Regions from separate parts of the Micromonospora sp. NPDC005710 genome, predicted to be linked through region 3. Evidence: predicted binding sites of a transcription regulator. Region 3 holds the regulator's gene; each other region holds the start of a gene.
The links. The regulator HrcA, encoded in region 3, represses chaperone genes, less so after heat shock. The targets are predictions, from matches to a motif close to GGTTNGCACNCTCNNNNNGAGNGTGCNAACC.
Positions count from the first base shown of each region.

Region 1: a site for HrcA is predicted at 5,917-5,947, ahead of groES (co-chaperone GroES). Genes of this name have one in related genera too.
Region 2: a site for HrcA is predicted at 4,744-4,774, ahead of groL (chaperonin GroEL). Genes of this name have one in related genera too.

Region 1 is NZ_JBEXYP010000015.1:127,431-137,051, forward strand. Features, by position in the region: gene ABZ406_RS21135 (ROK family protein) at 1-1,150, opposite strand, end outside; gene ABZ406_RS21140 (ABC transporter permease) at 1,173-2,435, opposite strand; gene ABZ406_RS21145 (ATP-binding cassette domain-containing protein) at 2,432-3,250, opposite strand; gene ABZ406_RS21150 (substrate-binding domain-containing protein) at 3,364-4,452, opposite strand; gene ABZ406_RS21155 (methyltransferase domain-containing protein) at 4,586-5,821, opposite strand; gene groES (co-chaperone GroES) at 6,078-6,392, shown strand; gene groL (chaperonin GroEL) at 6,463-8,103, shown strand; gene ABZ406_RS21170 (molybdopterin-dependent oxidoreductase) at 8,232-9,621, shown strand, end outside.
Region 2 is NZ_JBEXYP010000002.1:190,416-200,036, reverse strand. Features, by position in the region: gene ABZ406_RS03245 (GNAT family N-acetyltransferase) at 1-597, shown strand, start outside; gene paaN (phenylacetic acid degradation protein PaaN) at 648-2,321, shown strand; gene ABZ406_RS03235 (GNAT family N-acetyltransferase) at 2,402-2,932, opposite strand; gene ABZ406_RS03230 (cold-shock protein) at 3,249-3,452, shown strand; gene ABZ406_RS03225 (hypothetical protein) at 3,548-4,696, shown strand; gene groL (chaperonin GroEL) at 4,970-6,592, shown strand; gene ABZ406_RS03215 (hypothetical protein) at 6,649-6,897, opposite strand; gene ABZ406_RS03210 (GNAT family N-acetyltransferase) at 6,976-7,911, opposite strand; gene ABZ406_RS03205 (S8 family serine peptidase) at 7,981-9,621, opposite strand, start outside.
Region 3 is NZ_JBEXYP010000022.1:36,637-46,257, reverse strand. Features, by position in the region: gene ABZ406_RS25220 (MOSC domain-containing protein) at 57-698, shown strand; gene ABZ406_RS25215 (phytanoyl-CoA dioxygenase family protein) at 836-1,738, opposite strand; gene ABZ406_RS25210 (hypothetical protein) at 1,961-2,821, opposite strand; gene ABZ406_RS25205 (SDR family NAD(P)-dependent oxidoreductase) at 3,145-3,909, shown strand; gene ABZ406_RS25200 (enoyl-CoA hydratase-related protein) at 3,959-4,747, opposite strand; gene hemW (radical SAM family heme chaperone HemW) at 4,767-5,990, shown strand; gene ABZ406_RS25190 (DUF4870 domain-containing protein) at 6,057-6,683, opposite strand; gene hrcA (heat-inducible transcriptional repressor HrcA) at 6,908-7,930, shown strand; gene dnaJ (molecular chaperone DnaJ) at 8,006-9,151, shown strand; gene ABZ406_RS25175 (16S rRNA (uracil(1498)-N(3))-methyltransferase) at 9,153-9,621, shown strand, end outside.

The DNA.
Region 1 (9,621 bases), on a different contig from region 3:
GTTCGAAGGCCAGCTCGGCGGCACCGATCAGGGGGGCGTCCGCGCCCAGTTTCGGGGTGCGCAGCCGGACGTGCTCCAGGCAGGCGCCGAGCGCGTTGGAGTTGAGCCGACTGCGGATCTGGGCCGCCGCCGCGAGGTACAGGTCGCGCATGGTGCCGCCGAAGATGACCATCTCGGGGTTGAAGACGTTCACCAGGTTCGCCACCCCGAAGCCGAGCCAGTCGCCGGCCTGACGGACCGCCGTCTGGGCCCGGGCGTCCCCCCGGTCGGCGGCGTCGAAGACCGCCAGCAACGCGTCGCGGCCCCGGGCGTCGGAGCGTCCGGCCGCGCGTAGGAGGCTGTGCTCGCCGATCTCGGTCTCCCAGCAGCCCCGGGACCCGCACTCACAGGGTTTGCCGTCACGGACCACCTTCATGTGGCCGACCTCGCCGCCGTACCCGCCGTGCCCGGTCAGCCGGCGCCCGCCGGCGATGATGCCGGCACCGACGCCGACGTCGCCGTACAGGTAGATGACGTTGTCACACCCCGCCGCGACCCCCCGGGCGTGCTCGGCGAACGCCGCCACGTCGGCCACGTTGCCGACGGTGACCGGCACGTCGAGGCCGAGTTCGGCGCCGAGCGCTGCGCCGATCGGCTCGTCCACCCAACCGGTGGTGGGACCGAGTCGGACCAGGCCGTCGTCCCGGCGGACCATGCCGCAGACGGCGACGCCGGCGCCGACGCAGATCGCGTCGGCCGGGACCAACTGCTGCATCTCCTTGACCGCGCCGGCCAGCAGCGGCGCGGCCTCCGCGGCCAGCAGCCCACGCGGCCGGTCCAGGTCCCGGCGGTCCAGGACCGCGCCGCCCAGCCCGATCCGGGCCGCGCGCAGCCGGTCCACCTCCACCGAGTACGCGTACGCGTAGACCCGGGCCGACTCGGGCCGGACGACAAGCGACGGTCGTCCGGCCCGGCCGGTCTCCTTCGGTGCCCCTTCGCTGACCAGCCCCACTGCGGACAGGTCGGCGGTGAGCGCGCCGATGGTGCTGCGGTTGAGCCCCAGCGTGGTGGTCAGTTCGGCACGCGTGGTCGCCCCGTTGACGTGCACGTGCCGTAGCAGGGCCCCGAGGTTCTGCCGACGGACGTCATCCTGGCTTGGTCCTGGGCGCATGCTGGCGACACCTCCCGCGCGGTCAGCGGGTGCCGGTGGCTGCCGCGCGGCGGCGGGAGAGCGCATCGACGCTCGCGGCGAGGAGCAGCACGATGCCGGTGACCACGTACTTGACTCCCGCGCTGTACCCCATCAGGCCCATTCCGTTTTCGATCACCGCAACCACCGCTCCGCCGAGCACGGCGTCGAGGACGCGACCCTTGCCACCGAAGAGGCTGGTGCCGCCGATCACGGCTGCACCGACCGCGTAGAGCAGTACGTTACTGCCCCCGGTGTTCGGGTCGACCGAGTTGGCCCGGCTGGCCGCCACGATGCCACCGATGGCGGCCATGGACGAGCAGATCACGAAGACCGAGATCCGGATCCGGTCGACTCCGATGCCGGCCCGGCGGGCGGCTTCCCGGTTGCCGCCGACGGCGTAGATGTGCCGGCCGTAGCTGGTGCGTTGCAGCACGAAGGTCCAGATGACCAGCAGCACCGCGATGATCGGCACCACGATCGGCACACCCTTGAGCGAGACGATGAGGACGTTGCGGCTGCGCTCCAGGTTGAGCACGTACACGGCGGTGCCGAGGATGAGGGCGAGCCCGCCGATCCGCAGCGCCACCACCGCGATCGGGTCGGTGATCAGACCGCGGGCCGCCCGGTTGCGGTGGCGTAGCAGTTGCACCGCCGCGTAGCCGACGACGGCGACGGCGGTCAGCGCCCAGCCCAGCGCGGGGGCGAGGTTGCGGTTTGCGATGGCGACCAGCACCTCGTCGCGTACCGAGATGTTGGTGCCCTCCTGCACGAGCAGCAACACGACGCCCTGGAAGGCGAGGAAGCCGGCGAGAGTGACCACGAAGGACGGAATGCCGATCTTCGCGACGAGCATGCCGAGCGTGGTGCCGATGACGACACCGGTGGCGACCGCGGCGAGGACGGCGACCCACCAGGGGTAGCCGAGCACGGTGACCACGTTGGCCAGTACCGCCGCGCAGACACCGCTGGCGAAGCCGGCGGAGAGGTCGATCTCGCCGAGCAGCAGCACGAAGACCAGGCCCATCGCGATCAGCGTGACCGCCGCGCCCTGGGTGAAGAGGTTGGCGAAGTTGCCGGCCGACAGGAACGACGACGGCCGCATGACCGCGAAGACGGTGCAGAGCACGATCAGGCCGAGCACGGCTGGTAGCGCGCCGACGTCGCCACCGCGTACCCGGCTCACGTAGTTGCGGACGTGGCTCCCGACGGTCGGCGGCGGTGTGACGGCCGCCGGGCCGTCCTTGCGCACGGCGGTGGTGGTCATCGGACGCCTCCTGAGATCGAGTCGGCCGGCTGCGGGCCGTCGCCGTTGCCGCCCGGGTCGGTGGCGAGGCCGAGGCCGCCCGAGCGCCCGGCGGTGATCAGCTCAACCACCTGGGCGTGAGTGATGTCGGTGGTCTTCACCTGGGCGACCATCTGGCCGAGGTACAGCGCGGCGATCCGGTCGGAGACGGCGAAGACGTCGTTCATGTTGTGCGAGATGAGCACCACTGCCAGGCCGTTGTCGGCGAGGCGACGGACCAGTTCGAGGACCTGGGCGGTCTGTGCCACGCCCAGCGCGGCGGTCGGCTCGTCCAGGATGACGAGCTTGCTGTTCCACAGCACCGCCTTGGCGATGGCCACGGTCTGGCGCTGACCGCCGGAGAGGCTGGAGACGTGCTGGCGAAGCGAGGTGACGGTACGGATGGAGAGCCCCGCCAGGGTCTCGGCGGCGAGTTGTTCCATTGTCGGCTCGTCCAGGACGATGCCGCTGCGCCTCTCCCGGCCGAGGAACATGTTCTGCACGATGTCCAGGTTGTCGCAGAGCGCGAGGTCCTGGTAGACGACCTCGATGCCGAGCGTGGCGGCGTCGCGGGGACTGCCGATGTTCACCTGTGCGCCGTTGAACAGGACCTCACCGGCGTCGGTGGGGTAGATGCCGCTGATGCACTTCACCAGGGTCGACTTGCCGGCGCCGTTGTCGCCGACAAGTGCTGTCACTTCGCCCGGGTGGACGCTCAGGGCGACGTCGCGGAGCACCTGGACGGGACCGAAGCTCTTGTCGATCCCGCGGAGTTCCAGCAGGGGAATCGCGGACACGGGGTCTCCTTCTTAAGGGAGGGTCGGGGCCCGTCCGGCGGGCGCCGCCCGGCACGGGAGGGTGCTCCCGTGCCGGGCGGCGATGGTCGTCCCGGCGGGTACTGCGGCGTCGGTCAGCTGATGCCGGCTTCGGCGCAGAACTTGGCGTACGCCGTGGTGCAGACCTGCTCCTTGGTCGCGTAGCCGTCGGCGATGACGTCCTTGACGTTGTCCTTGTAGATGGCCTTCGGGGTGAGCAGCACCGAGGGGACGTCGCGGTCACCGTCCTTCACCGACTGGCCGGTGTCCTTCTTCTCGCCCTTGGCGAGCGCGATGGCCAGGTCCGCGGCGGCCTTGGCCTCTTCCCGGACTGCCTTGTAGACGGTCATGCACTGGTCACCGGCGAGGATGTTCTGCAGGCCCTCCACGCTGGCGTCCTGCCCGGTCACCGGCACCTTGCCGTTGATTTTGTTCTTCTTCAGGATCGAGATGGCGGCGTTGCCGAGAGTGTCGTTGGCCGCCAGCACGCCGTCGATCTTGCCCTTGGTCGCGGTGAGCTGCTGCTCGAAGATGGTCGCGGCGGTGGGGCCGTCCCAGCCCGGCACGGCGTCGTCCGGGCCCTTGGTGTATTCCTTGGAGTCGAACTTCGGCTTGAGCACCGAGTCGTAGCCGGCCTTGAACAGGGTGGCGTTGTTGTCGGTGGGCGAGCCGTTCAGGTACGACACGACAGGGTTCTTGACGCCCTTCTCGGTCAGGCACTTCGACAGGCCCTCACCCTGGAGCTTGCCGACGACCTCGTTGTCGAAGCTGACGTAGTACTGGGCGGAGCCGCCCAGGGTGAGCCGGTCGTAGTCGATGGTGGCGACGCCCTGCGACTTGGCCTTGTCGAGCACTGCCTTGCCGGTGCCGGAGTCCAGGTTGACGATCATCAGGGCGGTGACGCCGCCGGTGATCATCTGGTCGGCGATGGTCTGGAAGGCGGCCTTGTCGTTCTGGGCGTTCTGAATGTCGGACTGGACGCCGGCGGCCTTGAACGCCTCCTCCAGGAAGCGACGGTCCGCCGTCTCCCAGCGGGGGGAGGACTTGCTGTCCGGAAGGATCACGCCGATCTTGGGAGTCTTTTTGGAGTCGGCCGAGCCGGTGCCGGAGTCGTCGCTGCAGGCGGTCAAGCCGCCGGTCGTGAGCAGGCTCACGGCGGCGATGGTGAGGATCCCCTTACGCATGTGCAGGGTCCTTTCGGAGGTGGGGAGGTGTTGTTTTGTTGTGTCCGGCAACGTATTTCGCGTCACACCGGCTCCACAAGACCGCGCACGTGCCTAGTTTGTTGGGGGCGATAACAATTCAGCAACGCGACTGTTACTCCCCGGGTATCCCACGGGTAGGTCGACGTAACGCCGGGTCGACCGGCCGGCCGATCAGCACGGTCGGTGCGCCGGCTACCCGGGTGAGCACCAGGCTCGCCGCCGCGTCCCCGGCCAGCCGCAGGTCCCGCCGGAGCTGCTCCGGGGTCAGCGCCGAACCGCGCTTCAGGATCTCCACGCGGCCCACCCGGCGCTCCCGCAGCAGCGCCCGCAGGCGCTTGAGCGAGAACGGCATCACGTCGGTGATCTCCAGGCAGCGCGCGTACGGGGTGCGGATCGGCTGGTCGGCATACAGGTAGGCGATGCTCGGATCACCGAGGGTGGCGTCCAGTTCGGTGGCCAGTTCGGCGACGAGGTGCGCGCGGACCACCGCCGGGTCCGGGTCGTACAGGTAACGGCGCGGCGGCCCGACCGGCGCCTCGGTAGCACCCGAGCCGATGAGCTGGTGGCAGTGGACCTCGGTGCCCCGCTGGCGGTACAGGGTGGCGCGGCGGGGCACCTCCGCCAACTCGCCGCACCAGAGAGCCGCCTCGACCAGGTCGCCGTCCACTCCCACCCACTCGGCCTCCGCGCCGGCCGGGATGAGCGCGTGGTCCAGGCCCGGCGCCACCTTTACCACGGTGCGTGGCACCCGCTCGGCCAGCCCGGTGACGAAGTCCCACGGCGGTGAGTAGGCGCGTGGGTCGAAGATCCGCCGCCCGGTGCCGGTGGCGCGGCGGGCCGGATCGCAGAAGACCCCGTCCACCAGTGACACGTCGAACCCGGTCGCGTCGCCGCACTCGACAGTGAACAACTCGGCCAACCCGGCCGCGGCGGCGTTGGCGGCGGCCATGGCCGCTGTCACCGGGTCCGCCTCCACCCCGTACACCCGGATGCCGGCGCGGGCGGCGGCCAGCGCGTCGGCCCCGAGCCCGCACCCCAGGTCGGCCAGCGTGCGTACGCCGGCCGCCGACAACCGGGCGGCCCGCCGGTCGGCGACGACCCGGCGGGTGGCCTGCTCCAGGCCGGGACGGGTGAGGAACATCCCAGCGGCGGCCGAGCCGAACTTGCCGACCGCCCGGTGGCGCAGCTCGGCCTGGGTGAGCGCCGCCGCGGCGAGGGTCGGCGGCACCCCGGCCGCGCGCAGCGCCGACGCCGCGACCAGTGGATCACCGCCGGCCAGCTCGGCCGCCGCCGTGAGTGCGGCCGACCCCTCGGGGGTACGCAGCGCCGCCAGCTGATCGAGATCCACCCGGTCATTGTCCCGGCCGACCGGGAAATACTGGCTGGCGGGGCGCGACGCGCTGGCACTCTCCTTGACGGAGTGCTAGCCACGGAATAACCTGCGATTAGCACTCTCACCCTGAGGGTGCCAGCTTCCGGGTCTCGCGACCCGGGTGCGCACACCAGGCGGACCGGCACCCGCGACGACGGCCCCGCCCGGTGGTATAGGCAATTGACGCTGGTCGGCTTTGCCGGCCAGCAACGAAACCAGTACCCCGGAGGGTATGCCCGTGACTACGGCGACCAAGGTAGCGATCAAGCCGCTCGAGGACCGGATCCTGGTCCAGGCGAACGAGGCTGAGACCACCACGGCGTCGGGCATCGTGATCCCCGACACCGCCAAGGAGAAGCCGCAGGAGGGCACTGTCCTCGCTGTCGGCCCGGGGCGCGTCGACGACAACGGCAACCGGGTTCCGGTTGACGTGACCGTCGGCGACACCGTCCTTTACTCGAAGTACGGCGGCACCGAGGTCAAGTACGCCGGCGAGGAGTACCTGGTGCTCTCCGCCCGCGACGTCCTCGCGGTCATCGAGAAGTAAGCAACCGATCAGCGCCATTGCCCCGGTCCGGCTCGCCGGGCCGGGGCAATGGCGCTTCGAAGGGACATTTATGGCGAAGATCCTGAGTTTCTCGGACGACGCCCGACACCTGCTGGAGCACGGTGTCAACGCCCTCGCGGACACGGTCAAGGTCACCCTCGGCCCGCGCGGGCGCAACGTCGTCCTGGACAAGAAATTTGGTGCGCCGACGATCACCAACGATGGTGTGACCATCGCCAAGGAGATCGAGCTCACCAACCCGTACGAGAACCTTGGCGCGCAGCTGGTCAAGGAGGTGGCGACCAAGACCAACGACGTCGCTGGCGACGGGACCACCACCGCTACCGTGCTGGCCCAGGCGATGGTTCGCGAGGGTCTGCGCAACGTGACCGCCGGAACCAACCCGGCCGGTCTCAAGCGGGGCATCGACGCGGCGGCCACCAAGGTCTCCGAGGCGCTGCTCGGCAAGGCTGCCGAGGTCACCAGCAAGGAGTCGATCGCGAACGTGGCGACGATCTCCGCGCAGGACTCCACGATCGGCGACCTGATCGCCGAGGCGATGGAGCGCGTCGGCCGCGACGGTGTCATCACCGTCGAGGAAGGCTCGATGCTCACCACCGAACTGGAAGTGACCGAGGGCCTCCAGTTCGACAAGGGCTTCATCTCGCCGAACTTCGTCACCGACCTGGAGGGTCAGGAGTCCGTCCTCGAGGACGCGTACATCCTGGTCACCACCCAGAAGATCTCGGCGATCGAGGAGCTGCTGCCGCTGCTGGAGAAGGTCCTGCAGAACAGCAAGCCCCTGCTGATCATCGCCGAGGACGTGGACGGCCAGGCGCTCTCCACCCTGGTGGTCAACTCGCTGCGCAAGACCCTCAAGGTCTGCGCCGTGAAGGCCCCGGGCTTCGGTGACCGGCGCAAGGCGATGCTCCAGGACATCGCGATCTCCACGGGCGCCGAACTGGTCGCCCCGGAGCTGGGCTACAAGCTCGACCAGGTCGGCCTGGAGGTGCTCGGCACCGCCCGGCGGGTCGTGGTCGACAAGGAGAACACCACTATCGTCGACGGCGGTGGCCAGAAGGCCGACGTCACCGACCGGGTGTCCCAGATCCGCAAGGAGATCGAGGCTTCCGACTCCGACTGGGACCGGGAGAAGCTGGCCGAGCGGCTGGCGAAGCTCTCCGGTGGCATCGCCGTCATCAAGGCCGGCGCGGCGACCGAGGTCGAGATGAAGGAGCGCAAGCACCGCATCGAGGACGCCATCGCGGCGACCAAGGCCGCGGTCGAGGAGGGCACTGTGCCCGGCGGCGGCGCCGCACTGGTGCAGATCCTCTCGGTGCTCGACGACGACCTCGGCTTCACCGGTGACGAGAAGGTCGGCGTCTCGGTCGTCCGCAAGGCGCTCGTCGAGCCGCTGCGCTGGATCGCCCAGAACGCCGGTCACGACGGTTACGTCGTCACCCAGAAGGTCGCCGCCCTCGACTGGGGCAACGGCCTCGACGCCGCCAAGGGCGAGTACGTCGACCTGGTCAAGGCCGGCATCATCGACCCGGTGAAGGTGACCCGCAACGCGGTCACCAACGCCGCCTCGATCGCCGGTCTGCTGCTCACCACGGAGAGCCTCGTGGTGGAGAAGCCGGCGCAGGCCGAGTCGGCCGCCGGCGGCGGGCACGGCCACGGTCACGGCCACCAGCACGGCCCGGGCTTCTGATCCGGTAGCGACAACCGGGGCACACCGTCGTACGGCGGTGTGCCCCGGTTCGTTCTCCGGCCAGGCAGGTCATTACCGAACGCTGACGTTGTTGGCGGCCGGGCAAGATGATCGCGCACACTGGGCCGATGAGCACCACGTCACGGCGGTACGCCGCGTTGGCCGGAATCACCGCCGCCGCCGTCGCGATCGGGATCGCCGAACCGGTGGCGGTGTTGACCGGCCCCCGGTCGGCGCCCCTGGTCGCGGTCGGCGGGGTCATCGTCGACGCCGTCCCCGAGTCCCTGAAGCAACTGGCCATCGATCTCTTCGGCACCGCCGACAAGATCGCGCTGCTGGTCGGCACCGCCGTGTTGCTGGGCGCGTTCGCCGCACTCCTCGGCGTACTGGCAATCCGCCGACTGGCACTCGGCCTGGCCGGCATCGCCGTTTTCGGTGTCATCGGCGTCGCGGCCGCGGTGACCCGTTCCGGCGCGGACCTGGCCGACGCGCTGCCGTCCCTGGTCGGCGCCGGCCTCGGCGCCGTGGTCCTCTGGCTGTTCATCGCCGGACCGTTCGAACTGAACCCCTGGTCCTGGTCACCACCCACCCCGCCGGCCGGTCCTGACGAAGTGGACCCGGAATCGCGGCGGCGTTTCCTCACCGGCAGCGGAGTACTTCTCGGCACGGCGGTGGTGGCCGGTCTGGGCGGACGCTGGCTGGCAGGTCGACGGGGGGTCTCCGCAGCCCGCGACGCGATCCGCCTACCCGCCCCGGTCGCCCCCGCACCGGCCGTTCCGGCCGGCGCGGACCTCTCCGTGACCCAGCTCGCGCCGTACGTCACCCCGAACTTCGGGTTCTACCGGATCGACACCGCGCTCGTGGTGCCCCAGGTCGACCCGGACACCTGGCGGTTGCGGATCCACGGGCGGGTCGGCAGGGAACGTACCTACACCTACGCGGACCTGCTGGCCCGACCGCTCGTCGAGCGGTACGTCACGCTCGCCTGCGTCTCCAACGAGGTCGGTGGAGACCTGATCGGCAACGCCCGCTGGCTCGGCGTACCCCTGCGGGAACTGCTCGACGAAGTCGAGCCCGACGACGACGCCGACCAGGTCGTCGGCCGGTCGGTCGACGGCTGGACCTGCGGCACCCCCACCGCCGCGCTGCGCGACGGACGGGACGCGCTACTGGCCGTCGGGATGAACGGTGAGCCGCTGCCGGTCGAGCACGGCTTCCCGGTCCGGATGGTGGTGCCCGGCCTCTACGGCTACGTGTCAGCCTGCAAATGGGTGACCGAACTGGAGCTGACCCGGTTCGCCGACTTCGACGCGTACTGGGTGCCGCGCGGCTGGTCCCCCCAAGGGCCCATCAAGACGCAGTCCCGGATCGACGCGCCGCGGGGACGCAACCGGCTCACCACCGGCCCGGTGACCGTCGCCGGAGTCGCCTGGGCGCAGCACCGGGGCATCAGCCGAGTCGAGGTACGCGTCGACGACGGCCAGTGGCAGGAAGCCACGCTGGCGCCGACCGTCTCGG
Region 2 (9,621 bases), on a different contig from region 3:
TCGACCGGTGCTCAAGCCGCGTTGGTCGAGGTGCGTCGCCGGCTCGACGTCGCCGAGATCGACCGGATCGCACTCCGGGCGGCGCTCGCCGAGGCCCAGCCCCGAGCCGAGGGCTACCGGTCGGTCTGCTGGCAGGGTGCCACCCCGCAGGAGTATCTGACGGATATCGCCTACCTGGACGGCCGGCTGATGATGGACGCGCCCCTGGGCGACGTGCAGTGGGAGCCGGAGCAGGTGGACGCCGAGCGCATCCGTGGAACCGATCGGGCTTCGGAGGCCAGGGGCCGGCGGCGATACCACCTCGGGATGCGACACGAGGCATCCGGTCGGCTGGTCGCCTGGACGCTGCTGGAGGTGAGCGCCTCCGCCGACTGGCACGCGTTCCAGCAGATCACCATCGTCGACCCTGCCCACCGTGGGCGCCGGCTCGGCCTCATCGCCAAGGCGGAGAACCTGCACCACCTGCTGACCCACGAGCCGGGGGTGCGGAGCATCGACACCATCAACGCCGCCAGCAACAGCTACATGGTGGCGATCAACGAGCAGCTCGGCTTCCGCCCGGTGGACTCCTGGACGGACTGGCAGCTCACCCTCTGACAGGTATCGGCGCTACTGCTCGCGGACTTGGCTCAGGCATGATGGCGGGCATGACGGAGACCCCGCATCCCCTGTACGACAGGCACGCCGACACCCTCAACCGTGCGCTGACCGCGATCACGGAGCGGGGCTACTGGTCCGCCTATCCCGAATCCCCCAGCCCTCGGGTGTACGGCGAGACCGCCGCCGCCGACGGTAAGGCCGCCTTCGAGGCGTACCTCGGTGGTGATTTTCCGCTCGACCAGCCCGGCAGCGGCGAGCCAGTCGCCACCGAGACGAGCCCGTTCGGCGTGGAGCTGGCGGTGCGGTACCCGCACGCCGGCCCCGGCGAGCTGGTCAGCGCCGCCTCCGCCGCGCTGCCGGCGTGGCGCGACGCCGGCCCGCAGGCCCGGGTCGGTGTCTGCCTGGAGATCCTCGACCGGCTGCACAAGCACATCTTCGAGCTGGCCAACGCTGTGCAGTTCACCAGCGGGCAGGCGTTCGTGATGGCCTTCCAGGCCGGTGGCGCGCACGCGCTGGACCGGGCACTGGAAGCGCTCGCGTACGCGTACGCCGAGATGACCCGGCACCCGGGCACGGCCGGCTGGGAGAAGGCCGCCGGCAAGGGTGACCCGCTGCGGATGACCAAGACGTTCCACGTGGTGCCGCGCGGGGTGGCGCTGGTGATCGGCTGCAACACCTTCCCGACCTGGAACTCGTACCCCGGGCTGTTCGCCTCGCTCGTCACCGGCAACCCGGTGATCGTCAAGCCGCACCCGCGCGCGGTGCTGCCGCTGGCCATCACCGTGAAGTACGCCCGGGAGGTGCTCACCGAGGCCGGGTTCGACCCGAACCTGATCATGCTGGCGGCCGAGGCGCCAGGTGAGAAGCTGGCCAGTGACCTGGCCCTGCACCGCTCTGTCAAGATCGTCGACTTCACCGGCTCCACCGAGTACGGCGACTGGCTGGAGACGCACGCCCGGCAGGCATCCGTCTACACCGAGAAGGCCGGCCTCAACACAGTCGTCATCGATTCCACCGACGACTTCGCCGGCCTGTGCCGCAACCTCGGGTTCACGCTGACCCTCTACAGCGGGCAGATGTGCACCACCTCGCAGAACATCCTCATCCCGGCCGGAGGCATCGAGACCGACCAGGGGCACAAGAGCTTCGACGAGGTGGCGGGCGGGATCGCCGCCGCCGTCGGCAAGCTCACCGCCGACCCGGCCCGGGGCGTGGAGTTGACCGGCGCCATCGTCAACGACGGGGTGCTGGAGCGGCTGGCCGAGGTGACGAAGGTCGGCGAGCCGGTGCTGGAGTCGCGCACCGTCGCCCACCCGTCGTACGCCGACGCCGTGGTGCGTACCCCGACGATCGTCAAGCTGACCGCGGACGACACGGAAACGTACGGCCGGGAGTGGTTCGGGCCGATCTCGTTCGCCATCGCCACCGACTCCACAGCCCACAGCCTGGAGTTGCTGCGCCGCACTGTCGGCGAGAAGGGCGCGCTCACCGCCGGGGTCTACTCGACCGACGAGGCGGTGCTGGACGCCGTCGAGGCGGTGGCGGTGGAGGTCGGGGTGCACCTGTCCTGCAACCTCACCGGCGGTGTCTTCGTCAACCAGTCGGCGGCGTTCTCCGACTTCCACGGCAGCGGAGCCAACGCGGCGGCCAACTCGGCCCTGACCGACGGCGCGTACGTGGCCAACCGGTTCCGGATCGTGCAGTCTCGGCGACACGTCTGATCAACTGCTCTCGGTGATCAAGAGGTTTGCGTCAACGTCAGCGCCGTTTCTGACGCAAACCTCTTGATCACCGGACCGGGTCAGGCTGGGCGGCGCATTTGTAGCTCGGTTAGGGCTGGGATGGTGGGGTGGGGGACCCGTACGCCGGTGTCCTTGAAGCCCAGCCGTTGGTAGGCGCGGTAGGCGCGGTCGTTGCCGACGACCACCTCCAGCAGCAGTTCCGGTCGGCCGCAGGCTTGCGACCAGGCGGCCACTCCGTCGATCAGTTCGCCGAGCAGTCCACTGCCGCGCCAGGTCGGCGTGACGTACACGGCGTAGATCACGGTGAGCCCGGGTTCGTCCGGGGTGCTGGTGCCACCGGCGTGCCCGACCAGCCGGCCGCCGGGGTCGGCGATGAACTGGGCGTTGCGGGACCCGGCCGAGGTGTACGCGATCCGGGCCGCGTACTCGTTGTGGGGTCGGGCCGCCGCGTCCGCCAGGGTCTCCAGGAAGGCCAACGGCGCGTCGGCGAGCATTTCCAGGCGCAGCGCCCGCGTCCGGGCGGCGTCTTCCGGTCGGACCCGGCGGATCTCCGCGAGCCGCGAGCCCGACGAGCCCATGTCGGTGGTCATGTCAGCATGCCTACCACAGCGGATCTTCGTGAGCTGTGCCCGATTGCCGCCGCCGCGCGGGCACCTCGCGGCCGTTGGTCAATTCGCAATGACGCTCACGAATCCGGTGCAGTGGGCACCCGGGCCGATCGGTGTGTCGGCAGCGCCCCGGAGTGTGTCCGATTTGTGGCCGTGCGTGGCCGTCGTAGCTCGTGTAGCGTGCGATTTCCGTCACCTGTTTCAATGGCGGTCATCGATCGCTGGGGCGGTGATCGGGGCGCCCGGCCGCGCCGTGCGCCGGGTCAGGTAACACCGCGCAGAGTGAGGGAAGTGCACCGTGGCACAGGGCAGCGTGAAGTGGTTCAACGCCGAGAAGGGCTACGGCTTCATCGCCGTCGACGGCGGTCAGGACGTCTTCGTCCACTTCTCCGCCATCGAGATGGACGGTTACAAGGCGCTGGACGACGGTCAGCGGGTCGAGTTCGAGGTCGCCCAGGGTCAGAAGGGCCCCCAGGCAGAGCACGTACGCGTCATCGGCTGAGCTTCCTGGCTGATCGGCCCGGTGAGTCGGGGCTGCGGCAGGGGCGTGTAGCCGGGAAGATCGTGAACCGTTCCAGCCGATGCTGAGGAGCGTTCATGAACGACCAGCCACCCCCGCCCCCTCCGTCCCCCGGGCCGGGGGAGCCGGACCCGTCCTCGCCCGTCGGCGGCCCCGGCCAGCCCGGTCCGCCGCCCGGCTGGGGGCCGGGCCCGCCTCCGTCCGGTCAGGCAGGTCCGCCGCCCGGCTGGGATCCCGCGCCGGGTGCCGGGGGTGCCGCCCCACAGCCGGGCTGGGTGTTTCCGCCGACCGGGGGTTACCCGCCCGGGGCGGGTCCCTACGGCGGGCAGCCGTGGTATCCGGGGCCGCCGGTCGGCTGGTACCCGCCGGGTTACGGGTTCGACCCGAACGACGCCCTGATCACGCCGCCCGGTGCCGGCGTCGGCGGCTGGTTCAACAGGTGCGGGGGAGCGCTGCGTCGAGGCTGGCGGCAGTTGGTGCCGATCATGCTGCTCACCCAGGTGCTGCCGGCGGCGGTGCTCTCGGTGATCGCCCTCGGGGTGGACCCGTCGGCTAACTGGGCCGCGCAGGCCGAGTCGAATCCGAACCCCGTGCTGCCTGACAACTTCGCCACCGAGGTGCTGAGCCTCCTGGTCGTGCTCGTCGGCGGCAGCCTGGTGATCGGGTTGGTGCAGTCCGTCGGGTGGGCCGCCGGCACCTGGGTGATCACCCGGCAGGCGGCCGGTCAACCGGCCAGCCTGGAGTCGGCGCTGCGCTACGGCCTTCGTCGGGCGCTCGGGCTGTGGGGCTGGACCCTGCTGGTCAGCCTGATCATCGGCGTCGGTGTCTGTTTCTGCGTGCTGCCGGGCATCTACCTGGCCTTCGCGTTGAGCATGGCCGGCCCGGTCTATCTCTTCGAACGCCAGAACCCGATCGGTCGGTCGTTCCGGATGTTCCACGACCGGCTCGGCCTGCTGCTCGGTCGGGTGGCACTGGTCGCCCTGGCGGTGATCGTCGTCAGTGTGGTCTCCAGTTCCCTGGAGGGGGTGGGCACCTCCGCGTTCGGTACGGATCCGTTCGCGTCGCCAGGTACGGCGGTCGGAGCGGTGGTCGTGATCGGGATCACCGCCGTGCTGGCCCTGCCGGCTCATCTCGCCCAGCTGATCGGTCTGGTGCTGACATACGCCGAGCAGCGCGCTCATGAGGCGCCGGTGAACACCTCCGTGCTGGCCGCGGAACTCGGCTGAGCGGCGGCATCGTGCTTGCACTCGGCAGGGGAGAGTGCTAAACAAGTCATTGGCACTCGCATACCGTGAGTGCCAGCGGTCGGGACGGTGGGGCCAGGTTGCGCCGGTGTGGAGACACCGGGGCGGCACATGGCCGGTCGTCGCGGGCTATCCGGCCCGGCCGAAGGACGTCGTCGTCGCCAGGTGGCGACGTCCCAAGGTGCGCACACCAGGCGGCCCATCCGGGGCACACAAACTCGGGTGGCCCGTGAGTGTCCAGGAGGACAACGCCGTATGGCCAAGATGATCGCTTTCGACGAAGAGGCTCGCCGCGGCCTCGAGCGGGGCATGAACCAGCTCGCCGACGCCGTAAAGGTGACGCTCGGCCCCAAGGGCCGCAACGTCGTGCTCGAGAAGAAGTGGGGTGCCCCCACCATCACCAACGATGGTGTGAGCATCGCCAAGGAGATCGAGCTCGAGGACCCGTACGAGAAGATCGGCGCTGAGCTGGTCAAGGAAGTCGCCAAGAAGACCGACGACGTTGCCGGTGACGGCACGACGACGGCGACCGTCCTGGCCCAGGCCCTGGTTCGCGAGGGCCTGCGCAACGTGGCCGCCGGCGCCAACCCGATGGCCCTGAAGCGGGGCATCGAGGCTGCTGTCGCGAGCGTCTCGGAGGAGCTGACCAAGCTCGCCAAGGACGTCGAGACCAAGGAGCAGATCGCCTCCACCGCCTCCATCTCCGCTGGCGACAGCACCGTCGGCGAGATCATCGCCGAGGCGATGGACAAGGTCGGCAAGGAAGGCGTCATCACCGTCGAGGAGAGCAACACCTTCGGGCTGGAGCTGGAGCTCACCGAGGGTATGCGCTTCGACAAGGGCTACATCTCGGCCTACTTCATGACCGACCCGGAGCGTATGGAGGCCGTCTTCGACGACCCGTACATCCTGATCGCCAACAGCAAGATCTCGTCGGTGAAGGACCTGCTCCCGATCCTGGAGAAGGTCATGCAGTCGGGCAAGCCGCTGCTGATCATCGCCGAGGACCTGGAGGGCGAGGCCCTGGCCACCCTGGTGGTCAACAAGGTCCGTGGCACCTTCAAGTCGGTCGCCGTCAAGGCGCCGGGCTTCGGTGACCGCCGCAAGGCCATGCTCGGTGACATCGCCATCCTCGCCGGTGGCCAGGTCATCAGCGAGGAGGTCGGCCTCAAGCTCGACGCCGCCAGCCTCGACATGCTGGGCCGCGCCCGCAAGGTCGTGGTGACCAAGGACGAGACCACCATCGTCGACGGTGCCGGTGACGCCGAGCAGATCCAGGGTCGGGTCAACCAGATCCGGGCCGAGATCGACAAGAGCGACTCCGACTACGACCGCGAGAAGCTGCAGGAGCGGCTGGCCAAGCTGGCCGGCGGCGTTGCGGTCATCAAGGTCGGCGCGGCCACCGAGGTCGAGCTCAAGGAGCGCAAGCACCGCATCGAGGACGCCGTTCGCAACGCGAAGGCCGCCGTCGAGGAGGGCATCGTCCCGGGTGGTGGCGTCGCGCTGGTGCAGGCCGGCAAGACCGCTTTCGACAAGCTCGACCTGGTCGGCGACGAGGCGACCGGTGCGAACATCGTCAAGGTCGCGCTGGACGCCCCGCTGCGGCAGATCGCCGTCAACGCCGGCCTTGAGGGCGGCGTCGTGGTGGAGAAGGTCCGTAACCTCGAAGCGGGTCACGGTCTCAACGCCGCCAACGGCGAGTACGTCGACCTGCTGGCCGCGGGCATCATCGACCCGGCCAAGGTGACGCGTTCGGCGCTGCAGAACGCCGCTTCCATCGCGGCGCTCTTCCTCACCACCGAGGCAGTTGTCGCGGACAAGCCGGAGAAGACCCCGGCTGCCCCGGCTGGCCCGGGTGGCGGGGACATGGACTTCTGAGTCCAGTTCCGACACCGACCGGGGCGGGCCGCTGACGCGGTCCGCCCCGTTCGTCGTCAGGTCGGTAGCCTGCGCTGGTTGCGCCGTTTCTGCGCCCGGCCGTACGGCGGAAGCAGTTGGACCGGCGCGTCCACCATCTCCTGCGGCTCCTCGGCTGCCAAGGGCTCACCGTCGGTGGTCATTTCGGCCAGTTGTTCGGCGTCGCCGTAGTCGAGCCGGTCGAACGGCAGTTGGCCGGGGAGTTCACCCACCGGTTTCCAGGTGATCGGCTGGCCGTCCTCGGTCTGGTTGTCGTCCGTGGTCATGGCTGCCTCCTCTACCGAAACGGTAGGGGGCCGCGAGGACCGATGCGGGCGAATGGATCTATGTCCTTTTTGCCCCTGTTATGTCGTCGGTAGGGTCCGCCGGAACAGGAAGAAGACCCGCTCGATCCGCGCGCCCGCACTGCCCGAATAGAACGGCACCGGCCCCACCCAGCCGATCTGTGCCTGGCTCAGCCCCGCCGCCTGCTGATCACGCAGGCAGCGCCGCAGCAGCACCCCGCCGATGCCCGACCCCTCCGCGGCCGGCGCGGTGCCCATCGGGCCGAACCAACTTGGCCGGGACGACCCGTACGCGGCGAAGCCGAGCACCTCGCCGTCCCGCTCCGCCAGGTGGCAACCGGCGTCGGCGCGCCCCACCGACCCGGTCAGCTCGCCGTCCCACGCGCCGCCGAAGGTGGACCGGGCGAACGCCGTCAGCGCCGGCAGGTCCGTCGGCTCCGCCCGGCGTACGGTGACGCCCTGCTCCGCCAGCCGCCGCTCGGCCGCCTCGGTGGACCGCAGCGCGGGCGACCCCTCGTACGACAGGTCGGCGGTCATGTTCCAGGCGGTCCGGTCCTGCTGGTAGCCGAGCGCGAGGGCGGCGCAGACCGCAGGGGTGTAACGGACGTCGATTCCCGGCCACGCGTAGTACGGCGGGTTCCCGGCCAGCAGCACCTCGGTCGCCCCGCGCTCCGCGAGCACCCGCTCGGCCTGCTGGAGCAGCGCCCGGCCGACGCCCTGACGCCGCTGGTCCGCAAGGACCGCGACCAGGTCCACGTGCCCGATCCCCGGCTCGGTCGACGACACCGAGCAGATCAGCGCCCCGACCAGGTCCGCACCCCGATACGCGCCGAGCCCGACGACCTGCCGGTCGGCGGCGGCCCGGGTCCGGAGCACGTCGACGATGGAGGCGGCCTCGGCGGCGTCCTCGGGCAGGTCGAGAGCCTGTCGGCAGAGCTGTACGACGCTGGGGACCAGGTCGGTGGCCAGCTCGGTGACGGTGATCTGGGCGTCCATGGTCGCCGACCCTAGATCACCCGGTGGAGGAGTGCACCCCCGGCTCAGTGCTTCAGGAAGGAAACCTGCCTATTGTTGGGCGGCGCGAACGGCGGCGTAGGCGTCGACCTGCCCGGCACCGGTGACGTTCGACGGCGCACCGCAGGCGTCGGAAGGGCTGTCGGAGCGGTAGGTGGGCGTCGCCGCCGTGGCGGTGTCCCGCAGGATCTGCCGGGTCCGGGTCACGTCGCCGACCAGCGCCGGGTTCGCCGACCACATCAGCGCGACCACCCCGGCCACCTGCGGGGTCGCCATCGACGTGCCGTCCAGCGCCGCGTACGTGCCGCCCGGCATCGCCGACACCACGCCCACCCCCGGTGCCAGCACGTCCGGCTTGCCCGATCCAGGAACCGGGCCCCGGGAGGAGAACTCGGCGACCCGCCGCTGGTCATCCACCGCACCCACCGTCAGCACATCCGCGTACGGGGCCGGCGGATCGTCGATCGACGCGCACCATGGGCCGGTGTTGCCGGCCGCCGCGACCACGAAGATCCCGGCGGCGTCCAGGGCGGCGGTGGCCGGCCGCAGAACCCGCCTGTCGCAACCCTCGATGGGCGGGCAGCCCCACGAGTTGGTCAGCACCTGCGGGGCGCGCTCCGGCCGGCCGTCGGTGAACGGGTCACCGCCGGCCGGAAAGGGCGCCAACATGAACTGCAGACAGTCCAGGTAGTGCGCGGGACTGCCCAGGTTGCGGTCCAGGTTGACGCAGCCCACCCACTGCGCGTCCGGTGCCACCCCGATCCCGTCCCGCCCGACCGCGCTACCCACCGTGTGGGTGCCGTGCCCACCCTGGTCGGTCGGGCTCCGGGTGTCGTCCCACGGGTCGTACCAGGAGTCGTCGCCCCCACGGAACCCGGCCCGCAGCGCTGGATGGGTGCCGTCCACCCCCGAGTCGGAGCTGCCGACCACGATTCCCGACCCGGTGACCCGCAGTTGCGACCACACCCGGTCGGCACCGATCTGACGGATGTTCCACTCCGGGCCGGTGGGCTTGGGCGCGTCGCCCCGGCTCTGGCCGGCCGGGGCCGGCAGCGGGCGCAGGCGCTGGCTGACCAGCACCCGAGTTACCTCCGGTCGACGGGCGAGCCAGGCCCGCACCGCCGGACCGCCGTCCACCTCGACCGCGTTGACCAGGTAGTACGGCACCGGGTCGAGGCGCAGCCGGTTCAACCCCCGGAGCAGGTCGCGCTGGCTCTGCTCGGCGGTCGACACCAGCCGCCGGTAGACCTCCGCCGCACGGGCGTCCCGCCCGGCCTGACCCGGCGCGCCGGCCGGAAGATCATTCAGGTCGGCCTGCGCGCGCAGCACCACGAAGAGCCGCTCGCCGTACAGGCCCGGCTGGCCGGGACCGAGGTCGACCACGCCGAACGCCACCAGCAGCACCACCACCGCCACCGCGGCGAACCGCCGGCTCGGGGTACGTGCCGTCGGCCGGGCGAGCAGCACCGCGTACCCGATGGCGACCAGGACCGCGACGGCGAGCCCGACGCCGGCGGCGACCGCCACCCAGAACGGAATGTCCCTGGTGCCGACCAACAGCAGGCTGATCTCCTCCGGGTCGGTGAAGGCCAGCGGGCCGAGCGCGGCCAGGCCCACGAGCCAGCCGGTCGCGGTCCGGCCGGCACGGGTGGCCTCGGCCGGGTCGGCGCTCGGCCGCCAGGCCGCCGCCCA
Region 3 (9,621 bases):
CGACGACCCCCGCGCGAGCAGGCTGACCGGTGTCGGTCGCCACTAGGCTGACGGCCATGACGGGCAGGGTGGCAGCGGTGAACCTCGGCATCGTGACCGAGGCGGGGTGGGCCGGCGACGCGAGCGGTCGCAGCGGCATCGACAAACGGCCGGTCGACGGCCCGGTGTCGGTGCTCGCGGGCGGTCTGGCGGGCGACTTCATCGCCGAGCGAGCCCATCACGGTGGCCCTGACCAGGCGGTCTACGTCTACGCGGAGGAGGACGCCGCCTGGTGGACTGCCGAACTCGGACGGGACATGGGGCCGGGTGGCTTCGGCGAGAACCTGACCACGTACGCGGTCGACGTCACCGGCGCGGTGATCGGTGAGCAGTGGCAGGTCGGTTCCGCACTGCTCCAGGTCACCAAGCCGCGCACCCCCTGCACCACCTTCGCCGGGTTCTGGGGCGTACCGGATCTGATCAAGCGGTTCACGGTCCGGGCGTCGCCCGGGGCCTACCTGCGGGTGTTGCGCGAGGGGGAGGTCGGCGCGGGCGACCCGATCGCTGTGGTGGACCGGCCGGCGCACGGGGTGACGATCGGCGAGGTGTTCCGGGCGACCAGCCTGGAGCCGGAGTTGTTGCCGCGGTTGCTCGACGCCGAGGATCTGCCGGAGCCGATCCGGGAGAAGGCCCGTCGACGCCTCGCCTCCCGGGGCTAGCTCGCCGATCAGCCCTCGCTGCCGGCCGACCGCGCTGGTCGACACGTGGAACGGCCGGCCGACTGCCGTGGTCGACACGTGGAACGGCCCCCCGCCAACGCTGGGCGTCGGCGGGGGGCCGTCCTACGAGCGGTGGATCAGCGGAGCCAGGGGATGTTGCGGTCGAGTAGACCGCGCTCCTTGAGCTCCTTGCGCAGTGGGATCTCGTCGTCGACGTACCCGTCCCAGTTGATGCCCCAGTAGTTGGCGGTGTGGGTGCCCTCACCGATCAGCTGGCGCTGCACGGGGGTGCGGTTGCGGTACCACTCGCCGTCCACGTCGGGGTGCAGCTCGTCCAGCGGACGGATCCACCGGTAGGTGTAGCCGACGAAGAGCATCTTGCGGGTGATCGTCGACAGGTTCGTCGACCGGGAGTGCCACTGCCGGCGGTCGAAGATGAAGGCGTCGCCCGGGTTGGCGGTGATCTCGACAGTGCCCTCCGGGTCGGGGTTCTGCACCGTGAGGTCCGCCGGCCGGGGCAGCGAGTTCTTCAGGTGGCTGCCCGGGATGACCTTGGTGGCGCCGCGGCCGGTCTCGGAGAGGTCCGACAGCACGTACGCGACCTTCAGCGAGAACATCGGGCGAGGCAGGTTCGGGTCCATCGTCTCCGGGTCGGAGTTCTGCCGGTACCCGTCCTGGTGCCACCCCCAGTACGGCTTCTCCGGCTCGGCGGCCGGCGGGGTGACGTCCAGGTGGTTGTGGTGGGTGTAGATGTTCCAGCCGGCCAGCCCCCACATGTACGGGAAGGCGATCGGGTGGGTCAGCAGCTCACCGAACAGTTCGTCGCGCTCCAGGAAGCCCAGCAGGTGCAGGGTGCCGTCCTTCTTGGTGGTGCCCTTCGCCTGCTCCTCCGCGTAGACGCGGTCGACAGCCGCCTCCAGCGCCGCCCGGTGGTCCTCCGTCAGGACGTTGCGCAGCAGGAGGAAACCCTGCTCGTGGAACTCCTTGCGGTCAGTGTCGCTGATCGGTTCGTAACCGGTCCGGTCGCCGTAATCGAACACCGCGTCGTACCCCTCCCCATGAGGTGAAAACTTTTCTGGCACAGGCCGCCGATCGTAACGCGGCCGTCCAGGCGTCGGGGAGGGGTGCGGTGCGGGATTTGGCCGCGGTGGGACCCCACGCAGCGAGAGAAACGCACAGAGTGAGATTCGCGTGCTCAATAGTGCAACTCAATGCGTATTGCCCGATTGTGCGGTGACTGCCGGTTAAGAGATCCGGGCCGGTCAGCCCTCGTTGAACACCTCGGCCACCACCTGGCCGGCGGGGTTCTGCTGGCCGTCCACCCGGCCCCACGAGCCGTCGCGGGCGGTCCACTCCAGGTCGCCGAAGCGGACCCGCTTCACCCCGTGGTCCTGGGCGTGCGACACCAGCCAGTGCGCGTACCGCCAGCCGTCCCGTTGGTCGCCCGGAGTCACCGCCAACCCGGTCTGGTCGGTCGGGTCGGTGCCCTTCAACCCCCAGTCCAGCACCAGGTTGCGGGTCAACTGGGCGGCCGCCGCCGCGCCGTGCATCACCGGGGTACGCCCCACCGTGCAGGCGACAGCGCCGCTGGCGTCGCCGAGCAGGGCCCGGCTGAGCACCTCGGAGTCGTCGGCCCACTTCTGGTACGCCTCGGGGAACGCCGAGCGCTGCACCCGCTGGGCGGCGTCGGTGACGCGCATCTTCTCCCAGCCGCGCACCTTCTTGAGGGCGGCGTAGAACCGGTTGGCCGCGTACCGCGGGTCGCGGATCTGCTCCGGGGTGCCCCAGCCCTGGCTCGGTCGCTGCTGGAACAGGCCGACCGAGTCGCGGTCGCCGTCGGCGAGGTTGCGCAGCCCCGACTCCTGGTATGCGGTGGAGAGCGCGACCACGACAGCCCGCTCGGGCATTCCGCGCTTGGCGCCGATCGCCGCGATGGTCGCCGCGTTTGCCATCTGGTCGGCGTCCAGGGCGACCCGCCCGTCGGCCTGCACTGTGCACTTCCGTGCCATCAGCGGCAACGTGAGGTTGTCGCCGACCTGCCGTACGACGAGCCAGATCGCGATCACGGCGACGAGGATGAGCACCACTCCACCCGCCACGGTTGCCCGAGTTCGCACCCACACCCCCAGATCGACAGTCTGACAAGCGTACGTCCCCGCAGGCACCCTCCGGGTCGTCCGAGCGGTTCGGGGCCGGGCCGGCCGACTTCGACCGGTTCGGGATCGGCTGCGTTGCGGCGTACCGGTTGGCGACGTTCCCCCTCTGGTCGCGATCTCACCTGCTGTGTCGTCCCGTCGCCCGACCCGGTGCGGGGCTGTCGCGCGCGTCACCGGGTAGGTGACGACGGGAAGCGATTGACCGGTCACTGGCTTAACCCAGTTGACATATCAATCCGACCTACCGCCGCATAGCCGGACGCGTTGGTCACCGAACAAGGGGGAGTTCCATGGGAACGCTCGATGGCAAGGTCGTGCTGATCACCGGCACCGGCGGTGGTCTCGGCCGCGTCGCCGCGCTGACCTTCGCCCGCGAGGGCGCGAAGGTCGTCGGAGCCGACCTCCAGGTCGCCGGCAACGACGAGACGGTCGACCTCGTCCGCAGCGCCGGCGGTGAGATGACAGGCATCGCACCCGTCGACCTCACCGACCCCGAGCAGGTACGCAAGCTCGTCGACGACGCTGCCGCCGCCTACGGCGGGCTCGATGTGGTCTACAACAACGCCGCCGCGCTCCGCTTCGGCCCGATGCCCGACTTCTCCGTGGAGGACTGGCGCTACACCATTACCGGAGAACTCGACATTCCGTACTTCGTGTCGAAGTTCGCCTGGCCGCACCTCGTGCGGCGCGGTGGCGGTGTGATCATCAGCGCCGCCTCCATGGCCGGGATGATCGGTGGCCACGTCCCGCCGATGGTCGGTCACACCGCAGCGAACGCCGGAATCATCGGCATGACGCGACAGCTCGCCCTCGAAGGCGCACCGCACGGGATCCGCGCGGTGGCGGTCAGCCCCGGGCCCACCCTCACCCCGGCCAGCGAACGCGACCTCGGTGACAACCAGGAGGCGCGGGACGCCATCACGGCCAAGACGCTTCTCAAGCGCTTCGCGCGCCCCGAGGAGGTCGTCGAGCTGGTGGTCTTCCTCGCCTCCGACCGGGCGTCGTACATCACCGGGGCGAACTACCCGGTCGACGGCGGCGCCACCGCCTGGTGACCCGGCCGGACACCGTGGGCGCCGCCGAACGACGGCGGCGCCCACACCGTCAGTCCTCGAGAGCGGGAACCCAGCGCGCCGGTCGACGTTCGCGGAACGCGGTGACCCCCTCACGTCCCTCGTCGGAGAGGAAGTAGCCGGTCGAGACGGCGGAGAGCCGGGCCAGGTCGGCGCGCAACTCGGCGGTGCCCGGTCGGCGCAGCAACTCCTTCGCGCCGGCCAGCGCCCCGGGCGCGCCGCGCACCACCGAGTCGCAGTAGCCCCGGAGCGCGTCGTCCAGCCCGTCCACCGGGACCGAGGCCGTCACCAGGCCGATCTCGGCCGCCCGGCGACCGTCGAAGGTGTCGCCGGTCAGGTACAGCTCGGCGGCGGCGCGGGGGTGCAGCCGGGGCAGCACCGTCGCCGAGATCACCGCCGGGATCACCCCGATGCGTACCTCGGTGAACGCGAACGTCGCCTCGTCGGCGCAGACCGCCAGGTCAGCGGCGGCGATCAGGCCCAGCCCGCCGGCCCGCGCGGGCCCACCGACCCGGGCCAGCACCGGCTTCGGGCACTCCCAGAGCGCCGCGAGCACGTCAGCCAGCATGCCGGCCGGCACCGAACCGCTGGCGTACGCCGCGGCCGTCTCCTTCAGGTCCGCGCCGGAGCAGAAGACCGGGCCGGTGTGGTCGAGCACGATCACCCGGACCGCCTCGTCGGCGACCGCGTCCGCCAACCCGGCCAGCAGCTGGGTCATCAGACCGGTGGAGAGCGCGTTGCGGTTGTGCGGGCTGTCCAGGGTGAGGGTGGTCACCCCACGAGCCGTGGCGACCCGCACGAGGACGTCGGGAGAGGTCATGCCGGGCACACTAGTGGCCATGCCCGGCGTCCTTCCAGATGGTGAGACCGTCCCCGTCGACGGATCGTTGCCCGCCACCGCCACCACGGCGGTCGGCGCGCGCGGCTTCGGCGTGTACGTGCACGTCCCGTTCTGCGCCAGCCGCTGCGGGTACTGCGACTTCAACACCTACACGGCCGCCGAGCTGGGCGGCGGCGCGAGCCGCGAGGGGTACGCCGACACCGTCCTGGCCGAGCTGACGCTCGCCGCCCGGGTGCTCGGCGACAACCCGCCGCCCCGGGTCGACACCGTCTTCGTCGGCGGCGGCACGCCCACCCTGCTCCCCGCCGACGATCTGGCCCGCATCCTCGACGGCATCGACCGCACCTGGGGGCTGGCCGCCGACGCCGAGGTGACCACCGAGGCCAACCCCGAGTCGGTCACCCCGGAATCGTTGACGGCGCTGCGGGCCGCCGGCTACACCCGGATCTCGCTGGGCATGCAGTCCGCCTCCCCGGGGGTGCTGGCGATCCTGGACCGCAACCACAGCGCCGGCCGGGCCACCGCCGCCGCCCTGGAAGCGCGCGACGCCGGGTTCGCGCACGTCAACCTGGACCTGATCTACGGCACCCCGGGGGAGCGGGCCGAGGACTTCGCCGCCTCGCTGGAGCAGGTCGTCGCCGCCGGGGTGGACCATGTCAGCGCGTACGCCCTGATCGTCGAGGACGGCACCCGGCTCGCCGCCCGGATGCGGCGCGGCGAGCTGGCGTACCCCAGTGACGACGTGGCAGCGGACCGCTACCTGGCCGCGGAGGCCGCACTCGACGCGGCCGGGCTCTCCTGGTACGAGGTCTCCAACTGGGCCCGCACCGAGGAGGCCCGCTGCCGGCACAACCTGCTCTACTGGACCGGCGCGGACTGGTGGGGGCTGGGCCCGGGGGCGCACAGCCACGTCGGCGGGGTGCGCTGGTGGAACGTGAAGCACCCCTCGGCGTACGCCAAGCGGTTGGCCGCCGGTGCGTCTCCCGGCCTGGCCCGGGAGGTGCTCACCGTCGACGAGGCGCACATGGAGGACGTGATGCTCCGGTTGCGGCTGGCCAGTGGTCTCCCGCTGTCGGTGCTCGACGCCACCGGCCGGGCCGGCGCCGAGCGAGCGCTTGCCGGCGGCCTGCTGGCCGCCGACGAGTACGCCGGCGGCCGGGCGGTGCTCACACTGCGTGGGCGGCTGCTCGCCGACGCTGTCGTCCGCGACCTGCTGCCCTGAGTGGCCCGCTGCCCCGGGGTCGGGGCGGCGGTGTTCCGGGCCGGCCGGGGGAGCGGCCGGCACGGTTCACTTGATGAAGTTCGCGGTCATCGGGTAGCGGTACGGGGTGCCCTCGTTGGCCTTCATGCCGGCGATGATCCCGAACAGGATCTGGATCACCACGACGGCGATGCTGGGCAGGAAGAGCAGGCACCAGCTCACGAAGAGCAGCACGAACGCGATGATCGACCAGAGAATCTGGAAGTTCAGGGCGGCCAGGGCGTGCGCCCGGACGGTCGGCGACTGCTGACCCCGGGCCAGGTAGGCGATCAGCGGGGCGACGAAGCCCAGCGGGCCGAAGCTGACCAGCGCGCCGAGCGCGCCGCCGAAGTGCGCGACGAGCGCCCAGGTCTTGTCCTCGTTGTTGGCATAGCCACCGCCGGGGCCGCCGTAGGCGCCGCCGGTCGGGTAGCCGCCGGGCGGGGGATAACCCCCGGGCGGGGGGTAGCCGCCTGCCGGAGGGTAGCCACCTGACGGCGGTTGGTCACCGGTGGGCGGCGGATAGCCACCGGGCGGGGGATAGCCGGCCGGGCCGGGAGCCCCGGACAGTGGTGCGGTGGGCGGCTCGGTCGACGGGAACGGGCCCGGCGAGGTGGGCTCCGGCGGGTAGTTGCCGGGGTCGCCCGACCCGGGAGGGCGAGGAGGTTCAGTCATGGATGTCACGGTAGGGGCCGGTGGCAACGCCGCACCAGAGCGACATCGCCGGGTGGTGTGGGCCGATCGGCCCAGCGGGGTGGCGGGGGCCGCACCGACCGGTGGCCGTTGATCATCGCGTCGGCGGGCCTGCCGACGTAGACTGGCACTCGCTACAGTCGAGTGCCAGGACGGCCCGGCCGGCCCCGAGGCCGGCGGCCGACGTGCGACAGGAGGTGCGGAGGATGGGTCTCGACGACCGGAAACTCGCCGTGCTCCGCGCCATCGTCGAGGACTACGTCTCCACCCAGGAGCCGGTCGGCAGCAAGGCTCTCGTCGAGAGGCACCAGCTCGGGGTCTCCCCGGCCACGGTCCGCAACGACATGGCGGTGCTGGAGGAGGAGGGCTACATCCGGCAGCCGCACACGAGTGCCGGCCGGGTGCCCACCGACCGCGGCTACCGCCTCTTCGTCGACAGGTTGTCCCGGGTCAAGCCGCTCAGCCCGGCCGAACGCCGGGCCATCGAGCGTTTCCTGGTCGGCGCCGTCGACCTCGACGACGTGGTGCACCGCACGGTACGACTGCTCGCCCAACTGACCAGGCAGGTCGCCGTCGTGCAGTACCCGAGCCTGGCCCGCTCCTCGGTGCGTCACCTGGAGTTGGTGCCGATCTCCACCACCCGGCTGATGCTCGTCATGATCGCGGACACCGGGCGGGTGGAGCAGCGGCTCGTGGAGCTGCCCGGGCCGGTGCCCGCCGACGACGTCACCGATCTGCGCCGACTGATCAACGAGAAGCTCGCCAACGCCCGGCTGTCCGAGACGCCGCCGCTGGTGCAGGCGCTCGTCGAGGAAGCGCCGACCGGGCTGCGTCCGACGATGACCACCCTCGCCACCGTCCTGCTGGAGACACTCGTCGAGCGGCACGAGGAGCGGATCGCCCTCGCCGGCACCGCGAACCTCACCCGGGGTGGCCTGCTCGACTTCCAGGGGTCCCTGCGGCCGATCCTGGAGGCTCTGGAGGAGGAGGTCGTGCTGCTCAAGCTCATCGGTGAGACCGAGCCGAGCACGACCCGGGTGCTGATCGGCGACGAGAACGAGTTCGACAACCTGCGCGCCGCCTCGGTGGTCAGCACCGGGTACGGCCCGGGCACCACGATCCTGGGCGGCCTGGGGGTGCTGGGGCCCACCCGGATGGACTACCCCGGCAACATCGCCACGGTGCGCGCCGTGGCACGCTACGTGGGCGAGTTGCTGGCCCAGAACTGATTGGTCAGGGCCGATGCGGCCGGCTGCGGCCGCCGACCGGCGCAACGCGAGACGAACATGAGGACACGGAACGCAGTGGCCAGGGACTACTACGGCATTCTCGGTGTGAGCCGGGAAGCCTCCGATGACGAGATCAAGCGCGCCTACCGCAAGCTGGCACGCCAGTTCCACCCGGACGTCAATCCGGACCCGGAGGCTCAGGAGAAGTTCAAGGACATCAACGCCGCGTACGAGGTCCTCTCGGACGATCGGAAGCGGCAGATCGTCGACCTGGGTGGCGACCCGCTCGCCCCGGGCGGGGGCGGTGCCGGCGGCCCTGGTGGCCCCGGAGGCGCCGGCCCGTTCGTCGGTTTCCAGGACATCATGGACGCGTTCTTCGGCGGTGCGGGCGGTGGCGCCCGTGGCCCCCGGCCGCGTACCCGGCCGGGCGCCGACGCGATCCTGCGACTCGAACTCGACCTGCACGAGACGGCGTTCGGCGTCGAGGCCCCGATCACCGTCGACACCGCTGTGCTCTGCACCACCTGCTCCGGCGCCGGCACGGCGGCCGGCACGCACCTGGCGACCTGCGAGGCGTGCGGCGGTCGGGGTGAGGTGCAGTCGGTGCAGCGCACCTTCCTCGGCCAGGTGGTCTCCGCCAGGCCGTGCACCGTGTGCCAGGGCTACGGCACCACCATCCCGCACCCCTGCCCCACCTGCGCCGGCGACGGCCGGGTGCGGACCCGCCGGTCGCTCACCGTCAAGATCCCGGCGGGCGTCGAGGACGGCATGCGGATCCGGCTGGCCCAGCAGGGCGAGGTCGGCCCCGGCGGCGGCACCGCCGGCGACCTCTACGTGGAGATCCACGAGCGCCCGCACGACGTGTACTCCCGCAAGGGCGACGACCTGCACTGCCGGGTCACCGTTCCGATGACCGCGGCGGCGCTGGGCACCCGGCTGACCATCAAGACCCTCGACAGCGAGGAGACGCTCGACGTCAAGGCCGGCACCCAGCCGGCCAGCACGCTGCGGCTGCGCGCGCGGGGCGTGCCGCACCTGCGCGGCACCGGCCGAGGCGACCTCTACGTGCACCTGGACGTGCGCACGCCGACCAAGCTCGACCCGGACCAGGAGAAGATGCTGCGCGACTTCGCCAAGACCCGCGGTGAGGAGGTCGCCGAGTTATCCAAGCAGGGCGGCTTCTTCTCCCGGATGCGCGACGCGTTCAACGGGCACGCCTGAGGTGTCCGCACCGCTGTTCCTGGTGGAGGCACTGCCCACCGGCACCGCCCTGACTCTGGACGGCCCGGAGGGGCACCACGCCGCCACGGTGCAGCGACTGCGCGTCGGCGAGGAACTGCTGCTCGCCGACGGCCGGGGTGGCACGGCCACCGCGGTGGTCACGGCCGTCGGCCGGGGCAGCCTCGAGGTAACCGTCACCTCCCGGGGGTACGCGGACGCGTCGGTGCCCCGTCTGGTGACGGTGCAGGGCATCGCCAAGGGCGACCGGGGCGAACTGGCCGTGCAGGCGATGACCGAGGTCGGGGTGGACGAGATCGTGCCCTGGGCGGCGTCGCGCTCGGTGGTCCAGTGGCGCGGCGACCGGGGCGTACGCGCCCGGGAGAAATGGGTGGCCACCGCCCGGGAGGCGGCGAAGCAGGCCCGCCGGCCGTGGCTGCCGGTGGTGGCCGGTGCGCCGGACGAGTCCACCG